DNA from 2 places in the Shigella sp. SIG3 genome. Region 1 is predicted to be linked to the other one. Evidence: predicted binding sites of a transcription regulator. Region 1 holds the regulator's gene; the other holds the start of a gene.
What was found. The regulator LexA, encoded in region 1, represses DNA repair genes until DNA is damaged. The targets are predictions, from matches to a motif close to TNCTGTATGTACATACAGNA.
Positions count from the first base shown of each region.

Region 2: the regulator LexA is predicted to act here: its motif matches at 3,067-3,086, upstream of sulA (SOS-induced cell division inhibitor SulA).

Region 1 covers NZ_JBQZXE010000035.1:12,405-17,775, reverse strand. Annotated here, with positions in the region: gene zur (zinc uptake transcriptional repressor Zur) at 209-724, shown strand; gene ACUU1I_RS08920 (CsbD family protein) at 766-975, opposite strand; gene dinF (MATE family efflux transporter DinF) at 1,091-2,416, opposite strand; gene lexA (transcriptional repressor LexA) at 2,489-3,097, opposite strand; gene dgkA (diacylglycerol kinase) at 3,207-3,575, opposite strand; gene plsB (glycerol-3-phosphate 1-O-acyltransferase PlsB) at 3,746-5,371, shown strand, end outside.
Region 2 covers NZ_JBQZXE010000017.1:18,195-23,565, forward strand. Annotated here, with positions in the region: gene ACUU1I_RS05740 (YccF domain-containing protein) at 1-126, shown strand, start outside; gene yccS (YccS family putative transporter) at 136-2,298, shown strand; gene sxy (CRP-S regulon transcriptional coactivator Sxy) at 2,261-2,890, opposite strand; gene sulA (SOS-induced cell division inhibitor SulA) at 3,109-3,618, shown strand; gene ompA (porin OmpA) at 3,974-5,020, shown strand; gene matP (macrodomain Ter protein MatP) at 5,096-5,371, opposite strand, start outside.

The sequences.
Region 1 (5,371 bases):
CAGTTAAATAAATAGCGAGTTAACTTGAAGCAATTTATTTAAAAATGAATTATTAATTATTATCGTGTTGATAATGGTACGACAAGGCAACACAACACCTTACCTACAAAACAGAAAATCAACATTACGGCAACAATAAGGGTTCTCGGTGTTTTTCCTGGAACATGGTAAAGTAAGGACATTCTTAACCCCCACTTTGAGGTGCCCGATGGAAAAGACCACAACGCAGGAGTTATTAGCGCAGGCTGAAAAAATCTGCGCGCAGCGTAATGTGCGCCTGACCCCACAGCGCCTGGAAGTGTTGCGCCTGATGAGTCTGCAGGATGGCGCTATCAGCGCTTATGATCTGCTTGATTTACTGCGCGAAGCTGAACCGCAAGCCAAGCCGCCAACGGTTTATCGCGCGCTGGATTTTCTGCTTGAGCAAGGTTTTGTGCATAAGGTGGAATCCACCAACAGTTATGTGCTCTGTCATCTGTTCGACCAGCCCACGCATACGTCAGCCATGTTTATTTGCGATCGCTGCGGCGCGGTGAAAGAAGAGTGTGCAGAAGGCGTGGAAGACATTATGCATACGCTGGCGGCAAAAATGGGGTTTGCCCTGCGGCATAATGTGATTGAAGCACATGGGCTCTGTGCGGCATGCGTGGAAGTGGAAGCGTGTCGTCATCCTGAACAGTGCCAGCATGATCACTCTGTGCAGGTGAAAAAGAAACCGCGTTAAGAGGGCGTACATCCTTGTACACGTCGGGCAGGAGGGATTAATTACCAGCGATATTCATTGCGGGTTTCCCAATCCACGACCTCTTTTTCTGCCTGATCTTTCTGATAACCATAACGTTCCTGGATTTTACCGACCAGTTGATCACGTTTACCTTCAATGATCGTCATATCATCATCGGTCAGTTTGCCCCATTGCTCTTTCACTTTACCTTTAAACTGTTTCCAGTTACCGCCGGCTTCATCTTTATTCATAATCAAGACCTCATCGTTAGGTTGTGAATGAGAGTACGTTCACTTTTCTTCTGAACGTGAGATTAAGTGTAGTCAGCAATTTGGCTTAGGATAATTTATTCAGAATTTTTAACCGTCACGTTGCGGCAAACCAGGTACCGTTGCGCCAGTGACGCCGCCAGATAGCCGCCAGAGAAAGCCCGCGCAACGCCAGAAAGACGGTTAATGCCAGCCACAAACCATGATTACCCAGCCACGGCAGCGTAAGGAGCGTCAGCGCAAAACCTGCGGCGGCCACCGCCATACTGTTACGCATTTCGGCGGCACGCGTTGCGCCTATAAACATGCCGTCCAGCAGATAACACCAGACGCCAACCAACGGCAAAATCACCTGCCAGATAAGATAGCGGTCAGCCAGCTGCTGAATCTGGGTTAACGACGTCAGCAACGCAATGATGTGTTCCCCTGCCAGCAAATAAACCACCGAAAACAGTAACGCTACAATCCCCGACTGGCGGCACGCTGCCCGCCATACATCCAGCAACTGGCTACCGTCGCGCGCACCGTATGCCTGACCGGAGTGCGCTTCAACCGCGTAGGCAAAACCATCAAGCGCATAGGCGGTAAAGGTGAGTAGCGTCATCAGAACCGCGTTAACAGCGATAATGTCACTCCCCAGTCGCGCACCAAGTACGGTGATCGCGCCGAAACAGAGTTGCAACAACAGCGAACGCAGCATGATATCGCGGTTAAGCGCCAGCAAGCGACGGAAGTTTCCTCGCCAGGCAGTTTTCAGCATTTCGCCGGAAATTCCGCGTAGTTTGAGGATTTTACGCACCATTAGCAGACCAATCAGCAATGTTGCATATTCCGCAATAACCGTCGCCAGCGCCGCGCCCTGCACGTTCATATGCAGCCCCATCACCAGCCAGACATCCAGCACAATGTTGAGGATATTGCCGACCACTAACAAAATTACTGGCGCACGGGCATATTGCACGCCGAGTAACCAACCGAGTAATACCAGATTCGCCAGCGACGCCGGAGCGCTTAACCAGCGGATTTCAAGAAAGCGCCGCGCCTGTTCCAGGACCGCTTCACTACCGCCAACAATATGCAGCGCCAGATCGATAATCGGCGTACGCAACAGCGCAATTAACGCCCCGGCCCCCAACGCCAACAGCAACGGTTGCACCAGCGCACGGGCTAATGCCTGAGGATTTTTGGCACCATAAGCCTGCGCAGTCAGCCCGGTGGTGCTCATGCGTAAAAACAGCAACAGCATAAAGAGAAAGCTGGTCGCCGTTGCACCAACCGCCACGCCGCCCAAATAAACCGGACTATCAAGATGACCAATTACCGCCGTATCGACCAGTCCCAGCAACGGAACGGTGATATTGGAGAAAATCATGGGTAAGGCGAGATGCCAGAGTGCTTTATCAGATGAAGTGAGGAATGCCATGCAGACAAGCCTGATGAAGAGAGATGAAAAACAAACCGCGACGCCAGGCGGCATCGCGGTCTCAGAGATATGTTACAGCCAGTCGCCGTTGCGAATAACCCCAACCGCCAGCCCTTCAATGGTGAAGCTCTGCTGACGAAGGTCAACGACAATTGGTTTAAACTCGCTATTTTCTGGCAACAGTTCGACTTTATTGCCCTGTTTTTTCAGGCGCTTAACGGTAACTTCGTCATCAATACGTGCGACAACGACCTGACCGTTACGTACATCCTGAGTTTTATGCACTGCCAGCAAGTCGCCATCCATAATGCCGATATCTTTCATCGACATCCCGCTGACGCGCAGCAGGAAATCAGCATTCGGCTTGAACAAGGAAGGATCGACCTGATAATGACCTTCAATATGCTGTTGCGCCAGAAGCGGTTCACCGGCAGCCACACGACCTACCAGCGGCAACCCTTCTTCCTCTTCCTGCAACAGACGAATCCCGCGTGATGCGCCGGAAACAATTTCAATAACGCCTTTGCGTGCCAGCGCCTTCAGATGTTCTTCAGCCGCGTTTGGGGAACGGAACCCCAAACGCTGCGCGATTTCCGCACGCGTCGGCGGCATACCTGTCTGGCTGATGTGATCACGGATGAGATCAAACACCTCTTGTTGCCTGGCCGTTAACGCTTTCATTCCGCCCCCTGGGTGTATATACAGTTATACTGTGAGTATATACAGCAAAAGGCGATTTTGGAACCATAAACTGCACAATAAACCAGAGATTTATCGAAATCTGGAAGGGTTATCCAAAATGCGACCATAACAGGATGCACCAGGTAATCACGGCGACGATAATGGCAATCAGCACCGCGGCGGATCCCATATCTTTTGCGCGTCCGGAAAGCTCATGGTATTCAGAGCCAATTCGGTCAACCACTGCTTCGATGGCGCTATTGAGGATTTCCACAATCATCACCAGCATCACGGAGCTGATAAGCAGCACGCGGGTAATTGCGTCCACATCCAGCCAGCAGGCGATGACCACCGCCAACAATACCGCTACGCCTTCCTGACGGAATGCCGCTTCGTTGATCCATGCAGCGCGTAAACCTTTCCAGGAATAGCCAGCAGCTTTGATAATTCGGGTGAATCCAGTGGTATTATTGGCCATTGAAAGAACCTTTTTACATTATGAGCGTCAATATCAGTGTACCGTTAAATCCGATGATTCGGGTTTGCGTAACGCCGCGCGAAACATGAGCGGATACCACAGAATTTCCCATGACTTTCTGCTATCCTTGCCGCGCATTTGCATTATTAACCAGAGGCTTTACATCGTTTATGTCCGGCTGGCCACGAATTTACTACAAATTACTGAATTTACCATTAAGCATCCTGGTAAAAAGCAAGTCTATTCCGGCAGATCCTGCCCCGGAACTGGGGCTGGATACCTCTCGTCCAATTATGTACGTTTTACCGTACAACTCGAAAGCAGATTTGCTGACGTTGCGCGCCCAGTGTCTGGCACATGATTTGCCTGACCCGTTAGAGCCGCTGGAAATCGACGGCACGCTACTGCCGCGCTATGTGTTCATTCACGGCGGGCCGCGTGTATTCACCTATTACACGCCGAAAGAAGAGTCTATTAAGCTTTTCCACGACTATCTCGATTTGCACCGTAGCAACCCAAATCTGGATGTGCAGATGGTGCCAGTATCGGTGATGTTTGGTCGCGCGCCGGGGCGTGAAAAAGGCGAAGTGAACCCGCCGCTGCGTATGCTTAACGGCGTACAGAAATTTTTCGCTGTACTGTGGCTCGGTCGCGACAGTTTTGTGCGTTTCTCGCCGTCAGTGTCGCTGCGCCGTATGGCGGATGAACACGGCACGGATAAAACTATCGCTCAGAAACTGGCGCGCGTGGCGCGTATGCACTTTGCCCGTCAACGTCTGGCTGCCGTAGGCCCACGTCTGCCTGCTCGTCAGGATCTGTTTAATAAGCTGCTCGCCTCCCGCGCCATTGCCAAAGCGGTAGAAGATGAAGCGCGCAGCAAAAAAATCTCCCATGAAAAAGCGCAGCAGAACGCGATTGCGCTGATGGAAGAGATTGCGGCGAATTTCTCTTACGAGATGATCCGCCTGACTGACCGCATTCTGGGCTTCACCTGGAACCGATTTTATCAGGGCATCAACGTCCATAACGCCGAGCGCGTTCGCCAGCTGGCCCACGACGGTCATGAGCTGGTGTATGTGCCTTGCCACCGCAGTCACATGGACTACCTGCTACTTTCTTACGTGCTGTACCACCAGGGGCTGGTGCCGCCGCATATCGCCGCCGGGATCAACCTGAACTTCTGGCCGGCCGGGCCGATTTTCCGCCGTCTGGGGGCGTTCTTTATTCGCCGTACTTTTAAAGGCAATAAACTTTATTCCACCGTTTTCCGTGAGTATCTCGGCGAACTGTTCAGCCGTGGTTATTCCGTCGAGTACTTCGTGGAAGGCGGTCGTTCCCGCACGGGGCGTTTGCTGGATCCGAAAACCGGTACGCTGTCGATGACCATTCAGGCGATGCTGCGTGGCGGCACGCGTCCGATTACGCTGATTCCGATCTATATCGGTTATGAGCACGTCATGGAAGTGGGTACTTACGCCAAAGAACTGCGCGGCGCGACGAAAGAGAAAGAGAGCCTGCCGCAGATGCTGCGCGGTTTAAGCAAGCTGCGTAATCTCGGTCAGGGTTACGTCAACTTCGGTGAACCAATGCCGTTGATGACCTACCTTAACCAGCACGTACCAGACTGGCGTGAATCTATCGATCCCATCGAAGCGGTGCGTCCGGCCTGGTTAACGCCGACGGTCAATAATATTGCTGCCGATCTGATGGTACGCATTAACAACGCAGGCGCGGCAAACGCCATGAACCTGTGCTGTACTGCGCTACTGGCATCACGTCAGCGCTCACTCACCCGC
Region 2 (5,371 bases), on a different contig from region 1:
ATTCCTGTCGGCATTGCGAACTTTAAAATTGCCGCTATTGCACTATGGCCGGTTGGTCGTCGCGTGGTATCGGTAGAAACAGCGCAAGCTGCGCGTGAAGCCAATGCACGTCGTCGTTTTGAATAATCCACTAATATGGCCTTTATGCTAAGTCCTTTGCTCAAACGCTATACTTGGAACAGCGCCTGGCTGTATTACGCGCGTATTTTTATTGCGCTTTGTGGAACCACAGCGTTTCCGTGGTGGCTGGGTGATGTAAAACTGACGATTCCGCTAACGCTGGGGATGGTGGCAGCGGCGCTGACCGATCTCGATGACCGACTGGCGGGACGTTTGCGTAACCTCATCATTACGCTGTTCTGCTTTTTTATCGCCTCGGCCTCAGTAGAATTGCTGTTTCCCTGGCCCTGGCTATTTGCGATTGGCTTAACGCTCTCTACCAGCGGCTTCATTTTGCTCGGCGGTCTGGGTCAACGCTATGCAACAATTGCCTTCGGTGCATTGCTGATCGCCATTTACACTATGTTGGGAACATCACTGTATGAGCACTGGTATCAGCAGCCGATGTATCTGCTGGCCGGTGCCGTCTGGTACAACGTCCTGACACTTATTGGTCATCTGCTGTTCCCGGTCCGCCCGCTGCAGGACAACCTGGCGCGTTGCTATGAACAACTGGCGCGTTATCTTGAGCTCAAGTCGCGCATGTTTGATCCTGATATTGAAGATGAAAGCCAGGCACCGCTGTACGATTTGGCTCTCGCCAACGGTCAGCTGATGGCGACATTGAATCAGACGAAACTCTCGCTGCTGACCCGCTTACGTGGCGATCGTGGTCAACGGGGAACGCGTCGCACGCTGCATTATTACTTTGTCGCACAGGATATTCACGAGCGTGCCAGCTCTTCTCATATTCAGTATCAAACATTGCGTGAACATTTTCGCCACAGCGACGTGCTGTTCCGTTTTCAGCGGCTGATGTCGATGCAGGGCCAGGCGTGCCAGCAACTGTCACGCTGTATTTTGTTGCGTCAGTCTTATCAACATGATCCGCATTTTGAGCGCGCTTTTACGCATATTGATGCTGCGCTGGAGCGGATACGCGATAACGGCGCACCCGCCGATTTACTCAAAACACTGGGATTTTTGCTGAACAATTTACGCGCCATTGATGCCCAACTGGCAACAATTGAATCAGAACAGGCCCAGGCACTACCCCGTAATAATGACGAAAATGAGCTCGCTGATGACAGCCCGCACGGATTGAGTGATATCTGGCTGCGTCTTAGCCGTCACTTCACGCCGGAATCCGCCCTCTTCCGTCATGCGGTAAGAATGTCGCTGGTGTTGTGCTTCGGCTACGCCATCATTCAAATAACCGGAATGCATCACGGGTATTGGATCTTGCTGACAAGTTTGTTTGTCTGCCAGCCAAACTATAACGCCACGCGCCACCGCCTGAAGTTAAGGATTATTGGTACGCTGGTAGGTATCGCGATTGGCATTCCTGTGCTGTGGTTTGTGCCATCACTGGAAGGGCAGCTGGTGCTGCTGGTTATTACCGGCGTGCTCTTTTTTGCCTTCCGTAACGTGCAATACGCTCATGCAACGATGTTCATCACACTTTTGGTGCTACTGTGTTTTAACTTACTGGGTGAAGGTTTTGAAGTAGCGTTACCTCGCGTAATCGATACGCTGATTGGTTGTGCCATTGCGTGGGCGGCAGTGAGCTACATCTGGCCCGACTGGAAGTTTCGCAATCTGCCGCGAATGCTCGAACGCGCCACAGAGGCCAACTGTCGCTATCTCGATGCCATACTGGAGCAATACCATCAGGGGCGTGATAACCGTCTGGCGTATCGTATTGCCCGCCGCGATGCACACAACCGTGATGCTGAACTGGCGTCTGTGGTATCAAATATGTCCAGCGAACCGAACGTTACCCCGCAAATTCGCGAAGCCGCGTTTCGCTTGCTGTGCCTTAACCATACGTTTACCAGCTATATCTCAGCCCTCGGTGCTCACCGGGAGCAGTTAACTAATCCTGAAATTCTGGCGTTTCTTGATGACGCAGTTTGCTATGTTGATGACGCGTTACATCATCAACCTGCTGATGAAGAACGCGTCAATCAGGCATTAGCTGGCCTGAAACAGCGGATGCAGCAACTTGAACCACGGGCAGATAGCAAAGAACCTCTGGTCGTACAACAAGTTGGGTTATTGATTGCATTACTGCCAGAGATTGGTCGTCTGCAACGCCAGATTACTCAAGCTCCGCAGGAAACTCCTGTTTCGGCGTAAGAGAGTCAGCCCATTCTGCAAGCTCCTGGCGGCGTGCCACCGGGAGCGCAGCTTCATGAATGCCGATAATGGCACCTTCAAGCATAAACAGAATCTTTTCTGTCACCAGACTGTTTTGCTGCCGCAGTCGCAACCAACACATTTTTGCCCCAAGTATACGTAACGCCCGTACATCCTTAATCCCCACCTCCCCGAGAATCGCTTCCAGATGAAAAGACATATTGGGCAAATCTTTCAGTCTTTCCCGGGTATTGCGCGTGCTTTTCTCTTTCAGCGCTGCATCGAGAGAATATTTCGACAGACGCACCAGCTTCAGTTGATTTCGCCATAGACTTTCATCAACCCGATAGTAATTGAGGGTAACGGATCGGCCACACTTTTTATATGTCAGCCAGACAGGCGGATGTTTTACACAGTACTGTGCACTTTGCTCACAAGCCCGAAGATACAACTCACCATCAGAAACCATCGCAAACACCGTGTCGTCAACGGTCAGGCTGTAACTGCCAAACAATGATCGGTATTCAATTGTGCCCAACGTTGCCAGGTATTCTTGTGATTTATAGATCCGCTTATAGGAGAGGCTTTTCATAAAATTCCTTTTAAAATCATAACATAAAAGAATGATTCACATTAACGGATCCGTTAACTACGAAAATAGGCAACTTATTCTTAAGGGGCAAGATTAATTTATGTTTTCCCGTCACCAACGACAAAATTTGCGAGGCTCTTTCCGAAAATAGGGTTGATCTTTGTTGTCACTGGATGTACTGCACATCCATACAGTAACTCACAGGGGCTGGATTGATTATGTACACTTCAGGCTATGCACATCGTTCTTCGTCGTTCTCATCCGCAGCAAGTAAAATTGCGCGTGTCTCTACGGAAAACACTACAGCCGGGCTTATCAGTGAAGTTGTCTATCGCGAAGATCAGCCCATGATGACGCAACTTCTACTGTTGCCATTGTTACAGCAACTCGGTCAGCAATCGCGCTGGCAACTCTGGTTAACACCGCAACAAAAACTGAGTCGGGAATGGGTTCAGGCATCTGGGCTACCCTTAACGAAAGTAATGCAGATTAGCCAGCTCTCCCCTTGCCACACAGTGGAGTCAATGGTTCGCGCTTTACGCACGGGCAATTACAGTGTGGTGATCGGTTGGTTGACAGATGATTTGACTGAAGAAGAGCATGCTGAACTTGTTGATGCGGCAAATGAAGGTAACGCTATGGGGTTTATTATGCGTCCGGTAAGCGCATCCTCTCACACAACGAGACAACTTTCCGGGCTAAAAATTCACTCTAATTTGTATCATTAAGTAAATTTAGGATTAATCCTGGAACTTTTTTTGTCGCCCAGCCAATGCTTTCAGTCGTGACTAATTTTCCTTGCGAAGGCTTGTCTGAAGCGGTTTCCGCGTTTTTTTTCTGTAAATTGTCGCTGACAAAAAGATTAAACATACCTTATACAAGACTTTTTTTTCATATGCCTGACGGAGTTCACACTTGTAAGTTTTCAACTACGTTGTAGACTTTACATCGCCAGGGGTGCTCGGCATAAGCCGAAGATATCGGTAGAGTTAATATTGAGCAGATCCCCCGGTGAAGGATTTAACCGTGTTATCTCGTTGGAGATATTCATGGCGTATTTTGGATGATAACGAGGCGCAAAAAATGAAAAAGACAGCTATCGCGATTGCAGTGGCACTGGCTGGTTTCGCTACCGTAGCGCAGGCCGCTCCGAAAGATAACACCTGGTACACTGGTGCTAAACTGGGCTGGTCCCAGTACCATGACACTGGTTTTATTCCTAACAATGGTCCGACCCACGAAAACCAACTGGGTGCAGGTGCTTTTGGTGGTTACCAGGTTAACCCGTATGTTGGTTTTGAAATGGGTTACGACTGGTTAGGTCGTATGCCGTACAAAGGCGACAACATCAACGGCGCATACAAAGCTCAGGGCGTTCAGCTGACCGCTAAACTGGGTTACCCAATCACTGACGATCTGGACATCTACACTCGTCTGGGTGGTATGGTATGGCGTGCAGACACCAAGGCTAACGTACCTGGTGGCGCATCCTTTAAAGACCACGACACTGGCGTTTCTCCGGTTTTCGCAGGTGGTGTTGAGTACGCGATCACTCCTGAAATCGCTACCCGTCTGGAATACCAGTGGACCAACAACATCGGTGACGCAAACACCATCGGTACTCGTCCGGACAACGGTCTGCTGAGCTTGGGTGTTTCCTACCGTTTCGGTCAGGGCGAAGCAGCTCCGGTAGTTGCTCCAGCTCCGGCACCGGAAGTACAGACCAAGCACTTCACTCTGAAGTCTGACGTTCTGTTCAACTTCAACAAAGCAACCCTGAAACCGGAAGGTCAGGCTGCTCTGGATCAGCTGTACAGCCAGCTGAGCAACCTGGATCCGAAAGACGGTTCCGTAGTTGTTCTGGGTTACACTGACCGCATCGGTTCTGACGCTTACAACCAGGGTCTGTCCGAGCGCCGTGCTCAGTCTGTTGTTGATTACCTGATCTCCAAAGGTATCCCGGCAGACAAGATCTCCGCACGTGGTATGGGCGAATCCAACCCGGTTACTGGCAACACCTGTGACAACGTGAAACAGCGTGCTGCACTGATCGACTGCTTGGCTCCGGATCGTCGCGTAGAGATCGAAGTTAAAGGTATCAAAGACGTTGTAACTCAGCCGCAGGCTTAAGTTATCGTCTGGTAGAAAAACCCCGCTGCTGCGGGGTTTTTTTTGCCTTTAGTAAATTGAACTGACTTTCGTCAGTTATTCCTTACCCAGCAATGCCTGCAGATCCTGCTTCAGAGAAGACATTTTATTCGCGTATTTCTCTTTGTTTTCCGCATCTTCAATCAGCTGAACAATCGTTTCAGAAAGCGTTTTACCGCGACGCTGTGCAAGACCAGCCAGACGTTGCCAGACAATAAATTCCAGATCGATCGATTTTTTGCGCGTATGCTGGTGTTCCGCATTAAAATGGCGCTTCCGTCTGGCCCGAATGGTCTGCTTCATGCGATTGACCAGTTCCGGATTCATATGCTT